Regions from separate parts of the Phytohabitans kaempferiae genome, predicted to be linked through region 2. Evidence: riboswitches for the same ligand, from Rfam matches in the RefSeq annotation. Region 2 holds a riboswitch; the other holds the start of a gene.

Evidence for each region. Region 2 has a riboswitch for glycine ahead of gcvP (aminomethyl-transferring glycine dehydrogenase). Riboswitches for the same ligand answer to the same signal wherever they lie in the genome.
Region 1: another riboswitch for glycine. It lies ahead of gcvP (aminomethyl-transferring glycine dehydrogenase); the one in region 2 lies ahead of gcvP (aminomethyl-transferring glycine dehydrogenase).

The regions. Positions count from the first base shown of each region.
Region 1 is NZ_JBHLUH010000085.1:13,147-20,406, reverse strand. Features, by position in the region: gene ACFFIA_RS38995 (chorismate-binding protein) at 109-1,311, opposite strand; gene ACFFIA_RS38990 (DUF5999 family protein) at 1,435-1,635, shown strand; gene gcvP (aminomethyl-transferring glycine dehydrogenase) at 1,941-4,724, opposite strand; glycine riboswitch at 4,788-4,883, opposite strand; gene ACFFIA_RS38980 (LuxR C-terminal-related transcriptional regulator) at 5,076-5,324, shown strand; gene ACFFIA_RS38975 (MerR family transcriptional regulator) at 5,336-5,911, opposite strand; gene ACFFIA_RS38970 (bifunctional nuclease family protein) at 6,054-6,518, opposite strand; gene ftsR (transcriptional regulator FtsR) at 6,631-7,260, opposite strand, start outside.
Region 2 is NZ_JBHLUH010000023.1:60,148-67,407, reverse strand. Features, by position in the region: gene gcvT (glycine cleavage system aminomethyltransferase GcvT) at 1-350, opposite strand, end outside; gene gcvP (aminomethyl-transferring glycine dehydrogenase) at 359-3,214, opposite strand; glycine riboswitch at 3,268-3,366, opposite strand; glycine riboswitch at 3,367-3,462, opposite strand; gene ACFFIA_RS15425 (NADP-dependent succinic semialdehyde dehydrogenase) at 3,717-5,093, shown strand; gene ACFFIA_RS15420 (IclR family transcriptional regulator) at 5,128-5,940, shown strand; gene ACFFIA_RS15415 (CehA/McbA family metallohydrolase) at 5,933-7,260, opposite strand, start outside.

The sequences.
Region 1 (7,260 bases), on a different contig from region 2:
GGGCGTCCTAGGAAGCTAGTCTTTTGGTCGGCGACCTTGGGATGCCCCCTGTGGCCATCCGGCGAGCCCCTGTGAGGACGGCGCACGGCTCGGGCCGCGGCGGGCTCTTCAGGCGGGTCCGGCCAGCGCGGCGCGCAGTGGCGCGGCCTTGGCCGCCGCCTCCGCGACCTCGGCCTCCGGGTCGCTGCCCCAGGTGATGCCGCCGCCCGCCCACAGGTGCAGCCGCTCCCCGTCGGCGGCGGCGGTGCGGATGGTCAGCCCCAGGTCGATCCGGTCGTGCCCCACCCAGCCCAGCGCGCCCATGCTCGGCCCCCGCCCGACCGGCTCCAGCGCCGCGATCTCGGCCAGCGCGGCCAGCTTCGGCGCCCCGGTCACCGAACCGCCCGGGCACACCGCCCGCAGCAGGTCGGCCAGGCCCAGGCCGGCGACCGGCTCGGCGGAGACCACCGACTCGGCCTGCCACAGGTCGCACCAGCGCCGGATCGCGAACAGCTCGTCGACCCGCACCGAGCCGGTACGCGCGACCCGCGCCAGGTCGTTTCGCTCCAGGTCGACGATCATGACGTGCTCGGCCCGCTCCTTCGCCGACGCGAGCAGCTCCCGCCGCCCCACCTCGGTCGCCGGGCGGGTCCCCTTGATCGGCCGGGTCACCACCCGCCCGCCGGCCACCTCGACCAGCGTCTCCGGCGACGCGCAGCCGATCGCCCAGCCCGTACCGGTCAGCACCCCCGCGTACCGGGCTCCGCGCACCCCCGCCAGCCGCCGCAGCGCCGGCAGCGGGTCGCCCAGGTAGGGGGCGGCGGCGTGGCCGACCACGTTCACCTGGTAGACGTCACCCCGGGAGATCGCCGCCCGCACCGCGCGCACCGCGCCGGCGTGCGCCCGTGGCGTCCAGCTCGCCCGCCAGCCGCCCAGGTGCCAGCCGGCCCGCTCCTCCTCCGGGGCGGGCGGGACCGGCCGCGACGCGTCGTAGGCGACCGCCACCAGGTCCGGGACGGCCGGCGCCGGGCTCGGCGGGCCGGTCGGGGCGCCCACCGCCCACGCCCCGGCGGCGGCCGACACGAAGACCGACGCGCCGACCGCGGCACCGGTACTGGGCGGCGTGTCACCCATCCGACCCAGATCCCGCACCGGCAGTCCGTGGCGAACGAGGAACTCTTGGAGAACATGGAAGGGATCGCCGCCGTCGCCGATCCGCCACTCGACGCGGCAACGCTCCCTGAACGCACCGTGACGGGAAGGCTGCGCCCCGCCGACAATGTTGGACAGGTTTGGGAGCGTTCCCAGTACGACCGGTTCGAAGTGCCTCATCCGAAGGGTGGATTCTCCCGTGTTAGTGCCATTACCTGTTCGAAAGAGTGTCGTTCTGCTTGGTAGCGTGCGTCACTGGTCATGTGAACCGTGACACAGCACCCCCACAGCCCGGAGAACCCGATGTGTTCGCACCAAACACCCTGCCCCTCAGCTGAAGCCACCGACCGGGACGCCGCACGCGTCGTCGCGTGTTTCCCGGAGCAAGGCTGGAGCCTGCTCTGCAACGGCGTCATCCTCTTCGAGGACACCGGCGAGCTCCTGCCCGACGGCAGGACCATCGCCCCGCACCGCGGCCCGGCACGCCACGCCCTCGCCGCCTGAGAAAGCGCACGCTCCATCTGAGTGAGCATGCCACCCGCCTCGCCCCCATCGTCGTCGGGCTGAGGCACTCGACGGACACCGTCGTCCCTCATCGGTAAGGCCGCCGGCTCGCGCGGCCATGCGAGCGTGCCCGCGAGGGGACGCCCCGCACGGCGCGGACCCGACCCGGCCCCCACGAGCGCGCCCGCCGCCGTGACGCGGCTCCCAGGGCGGCCCTGTGCGCCGCTGGCCCGCCTCTTGGCCTCACACGCCGGGCCACGGCCGGAAAACACTCCCCGGACGCCGAGGCCCGGCGGGCCGGCCGGTCAGGCGTAGGAGTCGACCGGCGGGCAGGCGCACACCAGGTTGCGGTCACCGAAGGCACCGTCGATCCGGCGTACCGGCGGCCAGTACTTCCCCTCGCGGGAGACCCCGTCGGGGTAGGCGGCCACCGAGCGCGGGTACGGATGGGTCCACTCGTCGGCGGTGACCATCGACGCGGTGTGCGGCGCGTTGGCGAGCGGGTTGTCCGCGCCCCAGGTCGCCGCCGCGTCGATCTCGGCACGGATGGCCACCATCGCGTCGCAGAAGCGGTCGAGCTCGGCCAGGTCCTCGGACTCGGTCGGCTCCACCATCAGCGTGCCGGCCACCGGAAACGACATCGTCGGCGCGTGGAAGCCGTAGTCGATCAGGCGCTTGGCCACGTCGTCGACGCTCACGCCGGTCGCCTTGGTCAGCGGCCGCAGGTCGAGGATGCATTCGTGGGCGACCAGGCCCTTGTTGCCCGCGTACAGCACCGGGTAGTGCTCGCGCAGCCGCGCCGCCACGTAATTGGCCGCCAGCACCGCCGCGCCGGTCGCCCGGGTCAGGCCGTCGGCGCCCATCATCCGCAGGTACGCCCACGGGATCGGCAGGATCCCCGCGGACCCGAACGGCGCCGCGGACACCGCCCCCGCCGCCTCGCCACCGCCCGCGGACGGCAGGTACGGCGCCAGGTGGGCACGCACCGCCACCGGCCCGACCCCCGGCCCGCCACCGCCGTGCGGGATGCAGAACGTCTTGTGCAGGTTGAGGTGCGACACGTCGGCGCCGAAGCGGCCCGGCTTGGCGTAGCCGACGAGCGCGTTGAGGTTGGCGCCGTCGACGTACACCTGGCCGCCCGCGTCGTGCACCTTGGCGCAGAGCGAGGCGATGCCGGTCTCGTACACGCCGTGGGTCGAGGGGTACGTCACCATCACCGCCGCGAGCGTGTCGCGGTGCGCGGCGATCTGGCGGTCGAGGTCGACCAGGTCGACGTTGCCGTCCGGGTCGCAGGCCACCACGACCACGCGCATCCCGGCCATCACCGCGCTGGCCGCGTTGGTGCCGTGCGCGCTGGACGGGATCAGGCACACGTCGCGGCCGGTGTCGCCGCGGGACAGGTGGTACGCCCGGATCGCCAGCAGCCCGGCCAGCTCGCCCTGGGAGCCGGCGTTGGGCTGCACGCTCACCGCGTCGTACCCGGTGACCTCGGCGAGCCACCCCTCCAACTGGCCGATCAGCTCCCGGTAGCCGGCCGCCTGCGACGCCGGCGCGAACGGGTGCACGTCGGCGAACTCCGGCCAGGTGACCGGCTCCATCTCGGTGGTGGCGTTGAGCTTCATCGTGCAGGAGCCGAGCGGGATCATGCCGCGGTCGAGCGCGTAGTCCTTGTCGGCGAGGCGCCGCAGGTAGCGCAGCATGGCCGTCTCGGAGTGGTGGCTGTGGAAGACCGGATGCGTGAGGTACTCGGACGCGCGCGCCAGCGGCACCGACGCGGTGACCGGCTCGACCGGGGCGACCCCGAAGGCGGCCCACACCTCGGCCAGGTGCGCGGGCGTGGTCGTCTCGTCGCAGGCGATCCCCACCGCGTCGGGCGAGGCGAGCCGCAGGTTGACCCCGCGCGCCGCGGCGGCCTCGACGACCTCGGCGGCCCGCCCCGGCACCACCGCGGTCACCGTGTCGAAGAAGTCGTCGCTGACCAGCGGCACCCCGCCAGCCCGCAGCCCCGCCGCGAGCGTCGCCGCTCGGTCGGCGACCCGGGACGCGATCGCGCGCAGCCCGGCCGGGCCGTGGTAGACGGCGTACATGCCGGCCATCACGGCGAGCAGCACCTGGGCGGTGCAGATGTTGCTGGTCGCCTTCTCCCGGCGGATGTGCTGCTCGCGGGTCTGCAACGCCAGCCGGTACGCCGGCGCGCCGTCCGCGTCGCGGGAGACGCCCACCAGGCGGCCGGGCAGCATCCGCTCCAGCCCCGCGCGGACCACGAGGTAGCCGGCGTGCGGGCCGCCGAACCCCATCGGTACGCCGAACCGCTGCGTGGTGCCGGCCGCGATGTCGGCGCCGATCTCCCCCGGCGGGCGCAGCAGCGTGAGCGCCAGCAGGTCGGCGGCGACGGTGACCAGCGCGCCGACCCCGTGCGCCGCCTCGACCAGCGCGGCGTGGTCGCGCACCACGCCGGACGCGCCGGGGTACTGGAGGTGCAGCCCGAAGAACTCGCCGGGCAGCGGCTCGGAGGCCAGGTCGACCACCCGCACCGTGATGCCGAGCGGCTCGGCCCGCGTGCGGATGACCGAAAGCGTCTGCGGCAGCGCGTCGGCGTCCACCACGTACACCATGCTGGTGCTCTTGCTCGCGCGGCGGGCGAGGGTCATCGCCTCGGCCGCGGCGGTCGCCTCGTCGAGCATGGAGGCGTTGGCGGTGGTGAGGCCGGTGAGGTCGGCCACCATGGTCTGGAAGTTGAGCAGCGCCTCCAGCCGCCCCTGGCTGATCTCCGGCTGGTACGGCGTGTACGCGGTGTACCAGGCCGGGTTCTCCAGCACGTTGCGGCGGATCACCGCCGGCGTGTGTGTGCCGTGGTAGCCGAGGCCGATCATCGAGACCGCCACGGTGTTGCGCGAGGCGAGCGCGCGCAGCTCGGCGAGCGCCTCCTCCTCGGTGGCGGCCGGCGGCAGGTCGAGCCCCTCGTGCCAGCGGATCACCTCGGGTATCGCGGCGTCCATCAGCTCGTCGAGCGAGCCGTATCCGACGGTCTCCAGCATGCGGCGCTGCTCGGCGCCGGAGGGTCCGATGTGGCGGGCGGCGAAACTCATGGGCGGCTCCTGGAAGGTCGGCTCAGCAACCTCCCCCTCTGTCGCGCCAGCGCTCCAGAGTCGCCTGCCCTCGCGGTCCTTTTGCCTGAGAGGTTCCGGGGAGGATTTGCCCCTTCGGCGCCGCCAGTCGATGCTGGCGGTCTCTCCCGCGCGGGTGGTACCGGCGAGGTCAAACCTACCAGGACGCGTGTTTCGCCCGGATGTCCTGGTCCCCCACAAGATCCACCACCTGGGCGGCCGAGGGACGTTGCGCGATCTCGCAAGGTCCGGTCACGAAGGGATCACGGCGACCGCCGGGTCCGGCGCGGGCTGGTTGCATGGGCGCCGCACAAGGAAGGTCAGGAGTACGCCTTGCACGACATCGCGCTCGAACCACGCGAACGCGCCCTCATCGAGCTGCTCGCCCGCGGGCACACCGACGCCAGCGCGGCCCGCGAGCTGCGCATCAGCGCCCGCTCGGTCTCCTACATCCTGCGCGGGCTGATGGACCGCCTCGGTGTGGACAACCGCTTCCAGCTCGGCCTCGCGCTCGGCGCCCTGCGCGCCGCCCAGCCCGCCGACCCACGGCCTCCGGGCGATCCGCCCGGAGAGGACCGGTGACCGGGGGAGCCTCAGCCCGCCCGGCGGCGCGCCCGCCGGGCGGCCAGCTCGTCGCCCACCATCGCGTCGGTGTCGTCGGCGTCGGCGGCGGCCACCTCGGTCGTCACCGGCGCGCCCGCGGCCGGCTCCGCCGGCAGGTGCGACAGCGAGCCCTGGATCTCCTTGAAGGCGCCGCCGATGGCGATGCCGAACACGCCCTGGCCACCCTGGAGCAGGTCGACGACCTCCTCCGGCGAACGGCACTCGTAAACCGTCGTGCCGTCGGAGATCAGCGTGATGCCGGCCAGGTCGTCGACACCGCGCGAGCGGAGGGTCTCGATCGCCTTCCGGATGTTCTGCAGGGAGACGCCGGCGTCGAGCAGCCGCTTGACCACCTTGAGCACGACCAGGTCGCGAAACGAGTACAGCCGCTGCGTGCCCGAGCCCGAGGCGTCCCGGATGCTCGGCACCACCAGCGCCGTGCGCGCCCAGTAGTCCAGCTGTCGGTAGCTGATCCCGACCGCGTGGCAGGCGGTCACACCGCGATATCCGACGGTGTCGACCTCTTCGCCGCCCACGGCGGCTACTGAGGAGGAACCCTCATCCATGTGGCAACCTCCCAACGGGGCTGTGCCGGCTGGCGCTCGCAAAGAAGGCCCGCGCCGGCCGCCGGGCCAACCCTATAGCGCATGTGGAGGGTTGCCGGGGAAGGTTTGGCCCGACACGCCGCGCCCGAGGGATGGTTCACCCCTAGCCGGCGAAGTCCTCCGGGCGCACCTGCTCCAGGAACTCCCGGAACTTCTCCACCTCGTCTTCCTGCTCGTCCGGGATCACGATCCCGGCCTCGCTCAGCACCTGCTCGGCGCAGCGGATCGGGGCGCCGACACGCAGCGCCAGCGCGATCGAGTCGCTCGGCCGGGCCGAGACCCGCAGCCCGTCGCCGATCAGCAGGTCGGCGTAGAACACGTTTTCCTTCAGCTCGGTGATCTCGACCGCGCGCAACGGGGCCTTCAGGGCCGCCAGGATGTCGCGCAGCAGGTCGTGGGTGAGTGGCCGGGCCGGTTTGACGCCCTGCTGCTCGTACGCGATCGCGGTGGCCTCGACCGCACCGATCCAGATCGGCAGGTAACGGTCGCCCTCGACCTCTCTGAGCAGCACGATCGGCTGGTTGCTGGGCAGCTCCACCCGCACCCCGACCACGCTCAGCTCGCGCACCGCCGCCTCCGTGTGGTTGTGTCTTCCCGCCTCACCGTCACGGTACACGGACCGCCGGTGGCCCGTCCCCTGCGGTTTGTGTCAACGCCACCGAGCCGTTGACACGGCCGCCTCAGCGCCCCAGCGCATCGCGCAGCCCCGCGCGTACCAGCGCCGCGTGCAACTGCTGCGAGAGGCGCGCCAGGTCAGCCGCGGTCTGGTCGGCGCGGGCCCGGGCCGCCGGGTCGTTCTGCCGCGCCAGCGGGGCCAGCAGCTGGGTGAAAAGCCCCACCTCGCGGTCGGCCGCGGCCCGGTACGCGCGCAGGTGCCGGGGCTCCAGCCCGAACGCGGCCAGCCCGGCCACCGCGGTGGCGACGGCGAGCGCGTCGGCGTCGTACCGCCCGGGGGCGATCGGCGCGAGCAGCCCCAGCCGCTCCACCTCGCCGAGCGTCGTCACGTCCAGCCCCGAACGGGCGACCAGCTCGTCGCGGGTCAGCCGCGAGTCACCCTCGGGCGCGGAGCCGACCGCCACCAGGCGCACCGGGGCCGCGTCGCGCGAGGCGAGCTGCTCACGGATCACCCGCAGCGGGAGGTACTGGTCGCGCTGCGCGCTCAGCACGAAGCGCAGCCGGGCGATGTCGTCCCAGCTGTACTTGCGGTAGCCGGCCGGGGTCCGCCGCGGCTCGACGAGCCCCTCCGCCTCGAGAAAGCGCAGCTTGGAGATGGTGGTGTCGGGAAACTCCGCGCGCAGTTCGGCGAGCAC
Region 2 (7,260 bases):
GCGTTGCCTGCGTTGGCAACGACGAGGTAGCGATCGTCGGCCAGGCGGTAGATGACGAGGTCGTCGAGGACGCCGCCGTCGTCGGCGCAGAGCATCGAATACCGAGCACGCCCGATCCCAATCTTCGACGCGTGCCCGACGATGGCATGGTCGAGCGACGCGCCGGCCTCGGGACCCGTCAATTCGATTTCCCCCATGTGCGACAGGTCGAACAGGCCAGCGCGTTCGCGGACCGATTCGTGCTCGGCGATCTCCGATCCGTACCGGACCGGCATCGACCAGCCGGCGAAGTCGGTGAACCAAGCCCCCAGCTCCTCGTGGAGTTCGGTCAATGGGGTGTACCTCGACATCAGCGTCCTCAGCTCTCGAATGTGGCCGGTGCCGGGCACGAGCAGACGAGGTTCCGATCGCCGTAGGCCTGCTCGATCCGGCCTACCGGCGGCCAGTATTTGTCCGGCGACGCGCCCGTGGGGAAGGCGCCGTGTCCGCGGGTGTAGCCGCGGCTCCACTCGTCGCCGGTCACCGCCGCCGTTGTGTGCGGCGCGTGCCGCAGTGCGCTCTCCTCGACGGCCACGACCCCGGCCGCGATCTCGTCGATCTCCCGGCGGATCGCCACCATCGCTTCCACGAAGCGCTCCAGCTCGGCGAGGTCCTCGCTCTCGGTCGGTTCCACCATCAGGGTGCCTGCTACCGGGAAGCTCATCGTCGGGGCGTGGAAACCGAAGTCGATGAGTCGCTTGGCGACGTCGTCGACCGTCACGCCGGTCGCGGCCGTCAACGGTCGCAGGTCCAGGATGCATTCATGGGCGACCAAGCCGTTCTCTCCGACGAACAGGATCGGGAACGAGGGCGACAGCCGTCGAGCGAGATAGTTGGCGCTGAGCACGGCCACCTTGGTGGCCTCGGTCAGGCCCGCGTCGCCCATGAGCCTGATATAGGCCCAAGCGATCGGCAGGATGCCGGCCGATCCGTACGGCGCCGCGCTGATCGTGCCGGCGCCGAGGCGGCGCCGGGGATCGGGGTGAAGCGGATGGGTGGGCAGGTACGGCACCAGGTGTGCGGCGACGGCGATGGGGCCGACGCCCGGCCCGCCGCCACCGTGCGGTACGCAGAACGTCTTATGCAGGTTGAGGTGGGAGACGTCGCCGCCGAACTCACCCGGTCTGGCCACACCGAGCAGAGCGTTGAGGTTGGCGCCGTCGACGTAGACCTGACCGCCGTATTCGTGGACGAGGTCGCACAGCCGGGAGATGCCGTCCTCGTAAACTCCATGGGTCGATGGGTAGGTGACCATCACCGCAGCCAGCTCGTCCGCGTGCTGGCGGCATTTCGCCTCAAGATCCGCCAGGTCGACGGCCCCGTCGTCCTGAGAGGCAATGACGATCACGCGCATCCCGGCCAGCACGGCCGAGGCGGCGTTGGTGCCGTGCGCGCTGGCGGGAATGAGGCACACGTCCCGCCGGGCCTCGCCGCGGTCGCGGTGATACGCACGAATCGCCAGCAACCCCGCCAGTTCACCCTGCGAGCCGGCATTGGGCTGCACGGATACGGCCGCGTACCCCGTGATCTCAGCCAGCCACGTCTCCAGCTGCCTGATCAGCCGCGTGTACCCGGCAACATCTTCCGGTGGCGCGAACGGGTGGAGGTCGGCGAACCCGGCCAACCCGATGGCCTCCATCTGGGTGGTCGCGTTGAGCTTCATCGTGCAGGAGCCCAGCGGGATCATGCCGCGGTCCAAGGCGAAGTCGCGGCCGGACAGCCGGCGCACGTAGCGCAGCATCGCGGTCTCCGACCTGTGCTCGTGGAAGACCGGGTGAGTGAGAAACCCGGACCGGCGGCGCATCCGTTCCGGCAGTCCGCCGGCCGTTTCCTGACGCGCGGCACACGGGGTTGCGCCGAATGCGGCCAGCACAGAACTGATGTGCTCGGCCGTCGTGATCTCCGAGCATGCGACCGCGACGTGATCGGCATCGACCAGCCGGAGCAGCAGACCGGCCTCGTGTGCCGCGTCCACGACAGCCGCGCCACGACCCGGCGCACGCACCGTGAGCGTATCGAAGAAGTGTTCGGTGACGACTGCATGCCCAGCAGCCCGCAGCCCGGCGGCCAGTGCCGTCGCATGGTCGTGGACCTGGCGCGCAATCGCGGTCAGCCCGGCCGGGCCGTGGTAGACGGCGTACATCGACGCCACCACTGCGAGGAGAACCTGCGCGGTGCAGATGTTGGAGGTCGCCCTGTCGCGCCGGATGTGCTGCTCACGTGTCTGCAGTGCCAGCCTGTATGCCGGGTTCCCGGCGGCGTCGACGGAGACACCGACCAGTCGGCCAGGCAGGTGCCGTTCGAGCCCTTTGCGCACCGCCATGAACGCGGCGTGTGGACCTCCATGGAACAGCGGGACGCCGAGGCGCTGCGCGGAGCCGACAGCGATGTCCGCCCCGAACTCTCCCGGTGGGGTGAGCAGTGTGAGAGCCAGCAGGTCAGTGGCTGCCGCCACCAGGGCCCCACGCTCGTGCGCCTGTACGACGAGCGGAGCCAGATCGCGGATCTCCCCCGAGCAGCCGGGATAGGAGATGACGAGACCAAAGAACTCGCCGCCGGGCAGCAAGTCCGTCACGTCGATGAGCTCGACTTCCACCCCGATCGCCGCCGCTCGCGTGCGCAGCACCTCGAGCGTCTGTGGCAGCGTGTCGGAGTCGACCAGGAGCCGCGACGACGACCCCGACGCACGCCGCATCAACATCATCGCCTCGGCGACGGCAGTGCCCTCGTCGAGCAGAGACGCATTGGCAATGGCCAGACCGGTGAGGTCGCCCACCATGGTCTGGAAGTTCAGCAGCGCCTCCAGCCGACCCTGGCTAATCTCCGGCTGATACGGCGTATAGGCGGTGTACCACGCTGGGTCCTGTAGCACGTTGCGACGGATGACGGCCGGCGTGATAGCCGGGTAGTAACCCAACCCAATCATCGGCACTGACACTCGGTTGCGAAAGGCCAGTTCGGCGAGTTCCGCCGCCACATCGGCTTCCGGCACAGGCTGTGGCAATCGCAGCCGGCGGGTGGATCGGATGGCGGCTGGAACGGCTGCATCGATCAAGTGGTCGAGCGTGCCGAAGCCCAGTTCGGCCAGCATCGTCGCCCGGTCACCGGCAGAGATGCCGATATGGCGGGCGGTGAAAGCAGGTTGAGCAGCGTCGGATTCAAGAATCGCGGCCACGTCGGAGGCTCCCTCTGTCCGGCACCACGACACAGTGATGCCATACCTGGTCACCTCCCCGCTCTGTCATCGGTACCTGAGAGCTTCGCCGCCTTGTCAGCAGCTTGCACCGTGGGCGCAGGACGAACTGGGTCCTGACTTTCCAGAGTCGCCTGGCCTGCGCGGTACTCGTGCCTGAGAGTTCTGGGGAGTCTTGCTCCTTCGGCGCCTCACCCTGTGTGGGGCGAGGACTCTCCCGCGCGGGCCGTGACGGCGCGATATGAAGTTGAATGGCAGGGACTCTACATCGGCCGCCGCCCGTTTGTCGCCGGGGTCATCGCCCCCGGCTGCCCTGACGGCCCTTCACACCTGGCCTCTGAGCTGAGAATCAGGCCGTCGGCGGCTCCGTTGACGTCTTCCTGAGATCTCGTCGACATCCCTGCCACCAAGGCCAGCGTTCTCCATTTGGAACGCTCGTACCCAAGGATGAACAACTGAGCGATCGTCCTGTAGGCTCCCCCGCATGGTGCTGGCAACGATCAACCCCGCTACCGGCGTCCGCGAGGACGAGTTCGAAGCCCATGACGCCGCCGAGATCGAGCGTCGTGTAGAGCAGGCCGCCCAGGCGCACTTGGAGTTGCGCGTGACCGGGTTCGAGGACCGTGCACGATGGACGCGCCGGGCCGCCGAGCTCCTCGAAGGTGACGCCGAGGACACCGCCAGAATGATCACTGTCGAGATGGGGAAACCGATCGCCCAGTCGCGCGCGGAGGTATACAAGTGCGCGAAGACGCTGCGGTTTTACGCCGATCACGCGGCCGAATTCCTCGCCGACGAGCACCTCGCAAATCCCTCGGCCGTCAACGCATCGCAGGCGTTCGCTCGTTACCATCCGATCGGCGTGGTACTCGCCGTCATGCCATGGAATTATCCGCTCTGGCAGGTCGTGAGATTTGCCGCGCCCGGACTCATGGCCGGCAACGCCTGCCTCTTGAAACACGCCTCGAACGTCCCGCGGTCTGCGATCTACCTGGACACGCTCTTCGAACGAGCCGGTTTTCCGGCAGGCGCGCTGAACACACTTCTCATCGGCGCACGAGACGTCGAAGCGGTGATCGCGGACCGCAGGGTTGCGGCCGTGACGCTGACCGGCTCAGAGCCTGCCGGCCGTTCGGTCGCAGCGGCGGCAGGCAGGTCGATCAAGAAGACGGTGCTCGAGCTCGGCGGCTCCGACCCGTTCATCGTCATGCCGAGCGCCGACCTTGAGGCTGCCGCGGAGACGGCCGTGCGCGCACGAGTGGCGAACAACGGTCAGTCTTGTATTGCCGGTAAGCGATTTATCGTGCACACGGATGTCCATGACGATTTCCTCCGGCTTTTCGTCAAGCACATGGCCGACCTCACCGTCGGCGATCCCCTCGATGAGGCGACGGATGTCGGCCCGCTAGCGACCCGCGGTGGCCGCGACGAACTCGCCGAGCTCGTCGACGACGCCGTTGCCAAGGGCGCGACCGTCCTTGTCGGGGGTTTTACACCGGACCGCCCGGGGTGGTTCTATCAGCCCACGGTCGTCACCGGCCTGACCAGCGAGATGCGTTTGGTCGGCGAGGAAGCCTTCGGGCCCGTGGCTTCGGTCTATCGGGCGCAGGATCGGCAGGACGCCGTCCGGATCGCCAACCAGACCACCTTCGGGCTGAGCTCGGCTGTGTGGAGCAACGATCGCGATGAGCAGGACTGGTTCGTCTCGGCGCTGGATGCCGGAGCGGTCTTCCTGAACGGCATGACGGTGTCATACCCAGAATTGCCGTTCGGCGGGATCAAGGACTCCGGGTTCGGCCGGGAGCTCGCTGCCGTCGGCATTCGAGAGTTCTGCAACCTCAAGACCGTCTGGCGAGCGTGATCGGCAAGCCATCATGTCGGACTATCCTGCTGGTGTGCACTCTGCAGATGGGGAAGATCACCCCAGCACCCTGACGGGCTCCGGTGGCGCCGACGCATCGAGTTCGGTCCGATCCGCCACCAGGGCGCTGCACATCCTGGAATACGTCGGAGCCGCCGGGCGCGGGGTCCGCCTCGCTGAGATCGTCAACGAGCTCGACATCCCCAAGACGAGCGCCCATTCGCTCATCAAGAGCCTGGTCAGCATCAACTACCTTGTGCCCGACCAGAATCGCGGTTATCGGCTCGGTCTGCGAGTGTTCGAGCTGGGAACTGCGGTCGACATCACGCAGGCACTCATCGAGGCCGGCCGTCCCGAGCTACTTGCCACGTCGCGCGCGACCGGTTGTACCTGCAACCTGGGCATCCTCGACGGCTACCACGTCTTCTACGTTGACAAGGTCCAGGACTCAGAGACCCGAATCCAGATCGTCACGCGGGTCGGTGGTCGTCTTCCGGTTCACGCTACGGCTATGGGCAAGGTTCTGTTGAGCGGGTTGACCGATCATGCGCTCGACTCGTGGATCGGCGGCATGACCTTCGAGCCGCTGGCCCTCCGAACGGTCACCGACCCCGCGATCCTCCGCGAGCAGGTGATCGCTGCCCGCACCAACGGGTTCGCCGTGGACGACGAGGAGTCACACCCGAACGTGGTCTGCGTCGCCGCGCCCGTCGTCGATGCAGCGGGCAAAGTCATCGCCGCTGTGAGCGTGACGGGGCTGCGCGATTCCATGGTCGTGGACGGCGATTACCCGGCGCGGCGTACGGTCCAGGAGATGGGTCGTCGAGTGAGCGCTGCGCTCAGGTAGTTCGTCCTGCGATCGCAGCATAGAAACGCGTCGCCCGAGAGCAGTCGGCCTCGAAGTCATCCCACTGCGCTTCCGCGGAGAAGCGGCCGTCTGCGCGAACCAGCTCCTGGAATCGAGCAATCCAGTCCAGGCACCACTGCGCGTCGTCGGCGCGCGCGATCTCTCGCCCGTCCACACGAACCCACACTGGGCTGGTGTGCGCGAAGACCGAAGGCTGGTCGCCATACAAGGTGGCACGCTTCCCGCCATGTGCCGTCGCCGCGAGCCAGGTCGGGGACTCGACCGCGAGCTCCACGCTCAACGATGCGCCATCGTCCGAGACGATCTCCGAGCGGGCGAGCGGCCCGTCGGGTCCCACGATGAGCAGTTCCTCCAGCCCGGCGCCGCTCACTTCGGCCTTCGCCTGCAGCCTCGCCCCTGGGCCGGCCTCGACGCAACCTCCGATCCCCACGTCGTTGACCGTCAGCTCGAGCCATGGTCCGTTCGTCACGAACGTTCGTCCGGCCGATGCCGCCTGCTGCCAGCGTCGGCTCGTCGGCTGTTCTGTACCGATCTCGGCGTACGCGCGGAACCAACCCGGGGGATTCGACAACTCGCCCCAGGCACTGCTGAACGACAGCAACACGTCCGTCCCCGCAGTCAAGGCAAAGCGCAGTCCGCAGTTGTAGAGGCGGCGTACGACCTCCATTGAACCGATGATGTGGTTCGGCCCGCCCACGACATCGACGCCGTCGACCAGGCCGAGCGGCGCATCCACCACCAGCGCCCTAGCCTCGCAGGATCGTGCCCGCGCACGAGAGAAGACCTCGTCCAGTCCGCCTGCGGCCGCGACATCGACGAGGAAGGGGTGCGTATAGGTGACGAACGCGCCGCCCTCGCGGAAAGCGCCGGCCGCTTGAGAGTTCGGCGGCCAGTCTACGTCGTGGGTGGCGCGCGGATGACCCGTGTGGAAACGCTCCGGTCGAGCATCGGGATTGAGCACCGTCATGTGACCGTACAGGTTGTTGCGGTACTCCACGCCGACTACGGTGCCGTCGTCGTCCGCGTGGTTGGCCTGCAAGGTCTCGGTGAGCAGAATGTCGTCGTAGATCAGATCAGTGTTCCAGTTCGCGGCGAGGAGGTTCATCACGTGCAGTCCCTCCCCCTGTCGCACCACCCGTCCACGCGCGATGTCGTTGACATGGTCGCCTGAGTAGTTCAGGTGGACGTGGAGGTCGGCACTCGCCCAGCCGCGCGCCAATCCGTTGTGGATGCGCTCGGGTTCGACGAAGAGTTCAATCGTCCGATCGGGCGCAATGTCAACCAGTTGCTCGACGGCCT